DNA from 2 places in the Brevibacillus ginsengisoli genome. Region 1 is predicted to be linked to the other one. Evidence: a T-box and tRNA genes for the amino acid it is inferred to sense, from the RefSeq annotation. Region 1 holds a T-box; the other holds one or more tRNA genes.
The links. The T-box of region 1 lies ahead of leuS (leucine--tRNA ligase). A T-box ahead of a tRNA ligase gene usually reads a tRNA of that ligase, here a tRNA-Leu.
Positions count from the first base shown of each region.

Region 2: it has a tRNA-Leu gene. The T-box ahead of leuS (leucine--tRNA ligase) is inferred to sense a tRNA for this amino acid. The anticodon was not compared.

Region 1 is NZ_JBNJQR010000001.1:638,397-642,609, forward strand. Features, by position in the region: gene ACQCN2_RS03145 (nicotinate-nucleotide adenylyltransferase) at 1-182, shown strand, start outside; gene yqeK (bis(5'-nucleosyl)-tetraphosphatase (symmetrical) YqeK) at 187-747, shown strand; gene rsfS (ribosome silencing factor) at 812-1,168, shown strand; gene ACQCN2_RS03160 (class I SAM-dependent DNA methyltransferase) at 1,165-1,914, shown strand; T-box leader at 1,957-2,216, shown strand; gene leuS (leucine--tRNA ligase) at 2,279-4,213, shown strand, end outside.
Region 2 is NZ_JBNJQR010000004.1:57,324-61,536, forward strand. Features, by position in the region: gene ACQCN2_RS09755 (LutB/LldF family L-lactate oxidation iron-sulfur protein) at 1-115, opposite strand, end outside; gene ACQCN2_RS09760 ((Fe-S)-binding protein) at 112-846, opposite strand; gene ACQCN2_RS09765 (FadR/GntR family transcriptional regulator) at 940-1,641, opposite strand; tRNA gene ACQCN2_RS09770 (tRNA-Leu) at 1,811-1,898, opposite strand; tRNA gene ACQCN2_RS09775 (tRNA-Leu) at 1,910-1,992, opposite strand; gene ACQCN2_RS09780 (LysR family transcriptional regulator) at 2,049-2,930, opposite strand; gene ACQCN2_RS09785 (NADH:flavin oxidoreductase/NADH oxidase) at 3,038-4,069, shown strand; gene ACQCN2_RS09790 (DinB family protein) at 4,087-4,213, shown strand, end outside.

The sequences.
Region 1 (4,213 bases):
CCAGACCGGGAACAGATTATGACGAACAGCTGCTGAAACCATTTGTTACGTTCGTGGATGTGCCGAATTGGGATATTTCCTCAACGGACATTCGGGAAAAAGCCAACAAATCTCGGAGTCTCCGCTATCTAGTTCCGCCCGTTGTGGAATGCTATCTAAAGGAGCATAAACTTTATGAGTAAAGGGTTGGATCGCGATAAGTTACTGGCTCAAGTTAGAGCTCAAATGAATGAGAAACGATACATTCATACACTGGGAGTGGCTGCTTCTGCTCGTACATTGGCCGAGCGATACGGTGCCGATGCGGATAAAGCGGAGTTGGCCGGAATCGTTCATGATTACTGCAAATGCTGGCCGACATCACGTATGCTCGAGTACCTCAAGCGATATGATATTGCTAAAGACATCATTCAGGGGGAAAAAGAACTCTGGCACGCGTTTGTGGGAGCCATCGTCATTCAGGAGGAGTGCGGGATTACGGACCCTGAAATCCTGCAAGCAGTTCGTTACCACACGACCGGAAGAGTTGAGATGACGCTTTTGGAAAAAGTCGTCTGTGTGGCGGATTACATTGAACCGAATCGGGACTATCCCGGAGTGGATCATGTGAGGCAATTGGCTGAACAGGATCTGGATCAGGCGCTCGCTTTTGGCTTGGGTTCCACGATGCAATTCCTGATCTCCCAGAAAAAACAGATTTATCCGCTCACTCTCCTCGCATACAATGATCTTGTAGGAAAGAGATAGGCCGGATTCAGGGAGATAAGATTTACGATAGAGAAAAGATTGAGAATAGGCTAGGAGGAATCCGATGATTAAAGTAGTGGAAGATTTAGCAAAATTAGTGGTAAAAGCCGCAGAAGATAAAAAGGCTGAAAAACTTGTGGTCATGGATATCAGTAACTTATCCGTGATTGCGGATTACTTTATTATTTGTAACGGGAACAATGAACGCCAGGTTCAAGCTATTGTGAATGAAATTCGTGAACAAGCGCATAAAAACGGATATGACGTGAAGGGGATCGAGGGTATAAATGAAGGACGCTGGGTGCTCATCGATTTAGGTGATGTTGTCGTTCACGTCTTCCATCGCGAAGAACGCGAATTCTATAACCTGGAGAGACTTTGGAGCGATGCCAACATCGTTTCCTTTACCGAACAGCAATGATTAGCTCCTACACGCATTTGGCACAAGTGTATGATGTGTTGATGCAGGATTCTCCGTATGATCGCTGGCTTGATTGGGTCGGCGATTTTTGGCGTCAGCATGGGCTGCCAACAACAGTACTTGATCTAGGGTGTGGTACGGGCAGTATCTCGATTCCGTTAGCCAAGTCAGGCTATCAGGTTACCGGAGTAGACCTCTCCAGCGAGATGCTCGCCATCGCCTATCAGAAGTCACAGCAGGCTCAGGTATCGTTGCGCCTTGTGGAACAAGACATGCGGGAACTGCAAGCATCAATGGTCGATTCTGTTATTTCGTTGTGTGATTCGTTGAGCTACCTGACAGAGGAAGAAGATGTCCAGCAAACCTTTAAACAAGTCTGGTCTCATTTGAATCCGGGGGGATATTTCTTGTTTGACGTCCATAGTCCCTTTAAAATCACGCATGGTTTTGGCAATGAAACCTTTACGCTTCAAGAAGAGGACGTCGCCTATATTTGGAACTGCTTTTGCGATGAAGAGCGACTGGAAGTGGAGCATCAGCTTACGTTTTTCATCCGGGAGCCAAATGGCCTGTTTCAACGGGTAGAAGAGGCGCATTTGCAGCGCGCTTATCAGCCGATCCAGATGATTGGATGGCTTAGGGAAGCAGGGTTCACCGATATTAAGCTTACGGCAGATTTCGAAAATCTTCCGCCACAACGTGAAAGCGAGCGTCTATTTTTCAGTGCCAGACGTCCGCTTGTTTGACAGCCAAATCATTGTTGGCTATAATTAGAAGATATCAATCGACAACATGCGATGATGAGGATTAGTAGGAATAATGATTCGGTAGAAGAGAGTTGACGGTAGGTGCGAGTCAACCCAATCATACTCTGAACTCGCCTCTAAGCACTCCTGCAGAAGGCAAGCTTGATGTTGTGTAAGCGGGAGCGGTTTTCTTCCACGTTACGGAAGCTTAAGTGGTTGATTCGACTCGGTGCGCGTTACAGTGTGTCCGTCGATTCATCAATCAGGGTGGTACCGCGGGAAATACAACTCTCGTCCCTATCAGTGACAGCTGGTAGTGACGGGAGTTTTTTGATTTAGTGGATGAACAAGGAGGCAGCTGTATATGGCAAGAGTCTACAATCCAACAGCAATTGAAGAAAAATGGCAATCGATCTGGCAAAAGAACCAAAGCCACAAAACAAACGAAGATCAGAATAAACCCAAATTCTACTGCTTGGAGCAGTTCCCTTATCCGTCTGGACGTCTCCACATGGGACATATGCGGGTTTACTCCATCGGGGATATTATTGCCCGCCTGAAGCGAATGAATGGCTATCAAGTCTTACATCCAATGGGGTGGGATGCGTTTGGTCTCCCTGCCGAGAATGCAGCGGTAAAATTTGGCGCAGCTCCAGCCAAATGGACGTACGAGAATATTGATTTTATGAAAAACCAGTTGAATCGTCTGGGTGTTAGCATTGACTGGTCACGTGAAGTGGCTACCTGCTCGCCTGATTACTACCAATGGACACAATGGCTTTTCTTGCAGTTTTATGAGATGGGTCTGGCTTACCGGAAGCGCGCGTTTGTAAACTGGTGTCCGGAATGCTCCACAGTGCTTGCCAACGAACAAGTTATTGACGGGTTGTGCTGGCGCTGTGATTCAGAAGTAACCAAGAAGGATCTCGAGCAATGGTTCTTCCGTATCACGGATTATGCGGACCGTTTGCTTACCGATCTGGAAAAACTGCCACACTGGCCAGAAAAAGTACGGACAATGCAAAAGAACTGGATTGGCAAAAGCGAAGGAGCGAACGTCGTCTTTACCATTCCAGAGTTAACAAATGCCGAAACGGGTGCTCCAACAGAGGTAACGGTCTTCACGACTCGACCTGACACCTTGTACGGGGTGACCTATATGGTCTTGGCTCCTGAACATGCGCTGGTGGAGCAATTGATCCAGGGCAAAAAGCAAGAGTCTGAGGTGCGCAGCTTTATCGATCAAATGAAAAAAGAAAGCGATATTACCCGTACAGCATTGGACGCTGAAAAAGTAGGTCATTTCACAGGTGCATACGCCAAGCATCCGTTAACAGGTGAATTGATCCCAATCTGGGTAGCCAACTATGTATTGATGGATTACGGAACAGGGGCGGTTATGGGTGTGCCGGCGCATGATGAGCGTGACTTTTCGTTCGCTAAGAAATATGCGTTGCAAATTAAACCGGTCATCAATCCGGAAGACCCGAACATTCTAGTCGACGAAATTGGCATTGACAGTGCATTCACCGAGGATGGAACGCTTATTTACTCCGGGCCTTTCGATGGAATGCCGAACCAAGACGCAATCAGCGCAATCAGCCAGCACCTGGAGAAAGAGGGCAAAGGTGGACTTACCACTTCCTTCCGTCTGCGTGATTGGTTAGTATCTCGCCAACGCTATTGGGGAGCGCCGATTCCAATCGTTTATTGCGATTCTTGCGGAGTTGTTCCGGTACCGAAAGATCAATTGCCTGTTCATCTTCCGGAAGACGTGATCATCGACGGAAAACGCAATCCATTAACTACATCCGAAGCGTTCTTGCATACAACCTGTCCGTCCTGTGGTGGTCATGCGACACGTGAGACTGACACAATGGATACGTTTATTGATTCGTCCTGGTACTACTTGCGTTACACCGATTCAGGGAACAAACAGCTTCCGTTCTCCAAAGAAAATGCTGATAAATGGCTGCAAGTAGATGAATACATCGGTGGAATTGAGCACGCGATTCTGCATCTGTTGTACTCTCGTTTCTTTACAAAAGTGTTATATGATGCGGGAATGGTTTCCTACGATGAGCCGTTCCGCAGCCTTTTGACTCAAGGCATGGTGCTTAAAGAAGGCGCCAAAATGTCCAAATCCAAAGGAAACGTGGTCAGCCCGGATGAAATGATCGAGAAATACGGAGCGGATACTGTACGCTTGTTCATCTTATTTGCGGCGCCGCCTGAACGCGACTTGGATTGGACGGACACTGGAGTTGAGGGAAGCTTCCGTTTCTTGAACCGCGTATGG
Region 2 (4,213 bases), on a different contig from region 1:
TTCTGCCGTTTCTCAGCTTCTCCGTAGTAAATCGAATGGCGTTGCGCAAGAATTCATCATTTAACGCAACTTTGGCACGCTCTTCAAGAGGAATGATCGGTTGGGATTCACTCATACGTCTGGTTTCACTCCTTCATGTAACAACTCGATCAGATGCATGACACGAACTTGCTTGCCTTCATGTTTCAAACGGCCACCAATGTTCATGAGGCAACCCATATCAAGCCCGACGAGCACCTCTGCTTCTGTCTCCAATACGTGTTGCGCTTTCTCTGTAACCATCGCCCCGGAGATATCCGGAAGTTTAACCGCAAAAGTGCCGCCGAAACCACAGCAATCCTCGGCAGACGGAAGTGGAACAAATTCCAAGCCTCTTACATTCTTCAGCAATTCGTATGGTTCATCTTTCAAGCCTAGCAGACGTGTTCCATGGCAGGAAGGATGATAGGTCACACGATAGGGAAACGAAGCTCCGATATCCGTTACACCTAATACATGAACAAGGAATTGAGTGAACTCGTATGTTTTTTCTTGGAGTTCTTTTGCTTTTTGCAGCATAATCGGATCGTCCTTGAACAACATCGGATAATGGTGATGAATCATCCCTACGCAAGATCCGGACGGGGAGACAACAAAATCGCTATCCTCAAACGCTTCAATCAGCTGCTTCGCTCCCTCTTGAGCAACATCCCAATATCCACTATTAAAAGCCGGCTGACCACAGCAGGTTTGCTTCTCGGGAAAATGTAAATGAACCCCCAGTCGACCAAGAATTCTAGTCATCGCTTCTCCTACTTGAGGATAGATAGCGTCTGAGAGACAGGTAATAAACAGTGAGACTTTCATATGGTAACCTCCACTTCCATCTTTGGGTATTGGGTTGCAGGCAACAAGGAAGAGGGAGAACATCAGGTCATCAGATGTATGAACAAAAGATTTTTACTTGACCAGCTGTTTCTTAACCCCGAGCAGATGATGAAGCATTGTTTCTTCAGCCCGCTTGGGATTACTGTTCTTGACCGCTAAATAGATCTCTTTATGCTCAACATGCAAGCGGTGTAAACTATCCTCTGACTGATACATACGCTCGTGACTTGCCTTAAGAATATTACTCATCGTCTCGGAGATCGATTGCATAACAGACTCAAGCATCGCATTATGAGCGGCTCGAGACAGTGAGTAGTGAAATTTCCAGTCTGCCTGATCTCCCAGGTGCTCCTGTTCTAAGGCATCCTCCATCTCCCGAAGAACTTCCTCTATTTTCTTTAAATCGGCATCCGTGCGGCGCTCTGCGGCCAAACGAACAATCCCCGTCTCTATAATCATACGGACCTCCAACAGGTCGATAATATCCTGTTTGGTAACCGTTTGTGCCATCTCGAAGGCAGCAAGTAATTTCTCAGGCTCGTAACGTGAAACAAACGTTCCTTCCCCCTGTCGAATGACCACCAAGCCAATCGTCTTAAGAGAGCCGACTGCTTCACGCACTGTAGATTGTCCAACTCCAAGCATCTCTCCCAGTTCACGAAACGAAGGCAACCGATCACCAGGCTGATAGACACCGGACACAATTTGTTCTTTCAGATACTCTGCGACTTCTTCATATGTTTTACGGACCCTAAATTGCGGAATTGCTTTCATAAAGGACCTCACCAATTTGCAACAAATTTCTTGTCGTCAACATCTAATTATGTCGATATCTGGTGTATATTGTAACAAAATCGTGACAAACCCGATGTGATATACCTCACTCGCTACGCAAAAAAACCTCCTCTGTCTTTTGGACAAAGAAGGTTTAATTTACCAAGTATGGTGCCGAGGACCGGACTTGAACCGGTACGGGAGAAACTCCCGACAGATTTTAAGTCTGTTGCGTCTGCCTATTCCGCCACCCCGGCAAGAGGTTGTATGGTGCGGGTGGAGGGACTTGAACCCCCACGGTCGCCCGCCAGATCCTAAGTCTGGTGCGTCTGCCAATTCCGCCACACCCGCATGGGAACTACATATGGCCTAACGATTTTTAAGTCTATCAGAAATATGGTTGGAAATCAAGAGTTTTCATGACTAAACAGCTCCTGAGCCACTGTAAAGAACGCTTGAACTGCCGGAGAAACATATTGAATTGCTGGAAAAGCTAATGCCACATTACGCCAATGTGATTGTGTAAGGTTTCCTAATTTTATATTTGGTTGGTCTTTGAGAAACAGTTCAGGCCCGATCGTAATACCAAGTCCTTCTTGTACCATGCTTGAAATGGTAGCGCAATCTTGAACTTCGAAGCGGACCGACGGTTTTATCTTAGCCTGAGAAAAAATCTCATCAACTTGAGTTCGATAAACTCCTTTTGGCATAATAAAAGGCTCGTCTTGCAAATCTTGCACACCAATTGTTTTTGCTTTTTCGAATCGATGTCCTTCGGGATAAGCAACAACCATTTTATCCTTCATTAATGGCAAATAGTTCAGATTCGCATTCATGTTCTGTTGTACAACGACTGCAATATCAATCACACCCGTCTCAAACCACTCAATGATTTCCTCGTATGTCCCTTCAAAGAAAATAAACTCAATGTTTGGGTATTTTTTTTGATACTTAGAAATTATTTTGGGCTGTATACAAGCCGTTGCGCATGCGAAGCTACCAATTCGTATCGTACCAGCTTCAAGATTTGAGGCAAAGGCAGCTTCTTGCTTGATTTTTTCAATGTGGTTTAAGATTTCCCGCATATGACTCAGCGTTTTCTGACCAACTTCTGTAAGCATAAAGCCTTTTTTACGGTCCCGTACTAACAATGGAATACCCAATTCCGACTCCAATCCAGCGACCGCGTGACTTACCGCGGATTGTGTCATGTTTAGCTTCTCTGCTGCTTTTGTAAAGCTGCCTAGTTCAATTACTTTGGAAAAGACTTCGAATCTCGCAATGCTCATGAGTAATACCTCATATATCATATTAAAATCATTAATTTGATTAATGGTAACATGGAATTTTATACTAATGCAAGAGATGTCTTTCAATTTTATGGGAGGTTGCTTCTATGACGTCGAAACTATTTTCTTCGTATGATCTGAAAGGTTTGCACCTAAAAAACCGCATCGTTATGCCACCGATGTGCCAGTATTCAGTTAAAGCCAAAGATGGAAAGCCGAATGATTGGCACTATGTGCATTATCTCAGTCGCGCTATTGGGGGGACTGGCCTCATTATTATGGAAATGACTGATGTCGATCCCGACGGCCGAATTACCGATTTTGACCTTGGTTTGTGGTCGGATGAGCATATTCCTGCATTCGCCAAAATTATCGATGGTGTACATGCTCATAATGGTAAAATTGGCATTCAGATTGCTCATGCGGGACGAAAATCAGAAGATGTGGCAATACCTGTTGCTCCTTCTGCTATAAAATTCCCAGGATCACCTTACAAAATGCCGCGTGCACTTACGACCGATGAGATCCAAGACGTCATCCAAAAATTTGCTGATGCAGCCCGTCGTGCCGTACAAGCCGGAGTAGATACGATCGAACTTCATGGAGCTCACGGTTATTTGATCCATCAATTCCAATCACCTTTGACCAATAAACGGGATGATCAATATGGTCAAGAGCTTGCCCGCTTTGGTATGGAAGTCATTCAAGCTGTAAAAGGAGAAATGCCTGCAGATATGCCTCTCATCTTCCGTATTTCAGCTGTAGAATATGCCGATGGTGGCTACGATATTGATCACGCTATCGAATTGTGCAAAACCTACAAAGCTGCTGGAGTGGATGCGTTTCATGTGAGTACAGGCGGAGAAGGACTTCCTGGAGAGAGAAAACCAGGCAATTACCCTGGATATCAAGTGCCGTTTGCCCGTAAAATTCGCGAGGCGGTAGGCTTACCCGTCATTGCCGTAGGTATGATTGATGATCCGGCACAGGCTGAATCGCTTATTGACAATGAAACAGACTTTGTAGCGATTGGACGGGCCTTGCTCCGTGATCCGTATTGGGCCACTCATGCAGCTATTTCGCTTGGTCATGAGCCAAATATTATTCCGGAACCATATAGAGCTGCTTACGATTTTTAAAAAGGGAGAAGAATCATATGCTTAAGCGACCAGAACCAAACGAATATGATCCGTATTTCTCAAAGTATATCAACCTTGTACCTGATGGCAATATCCTTGAATTTCTTGAACAACAAAGGAACCGTTTAAACATCTTTTTCGGCA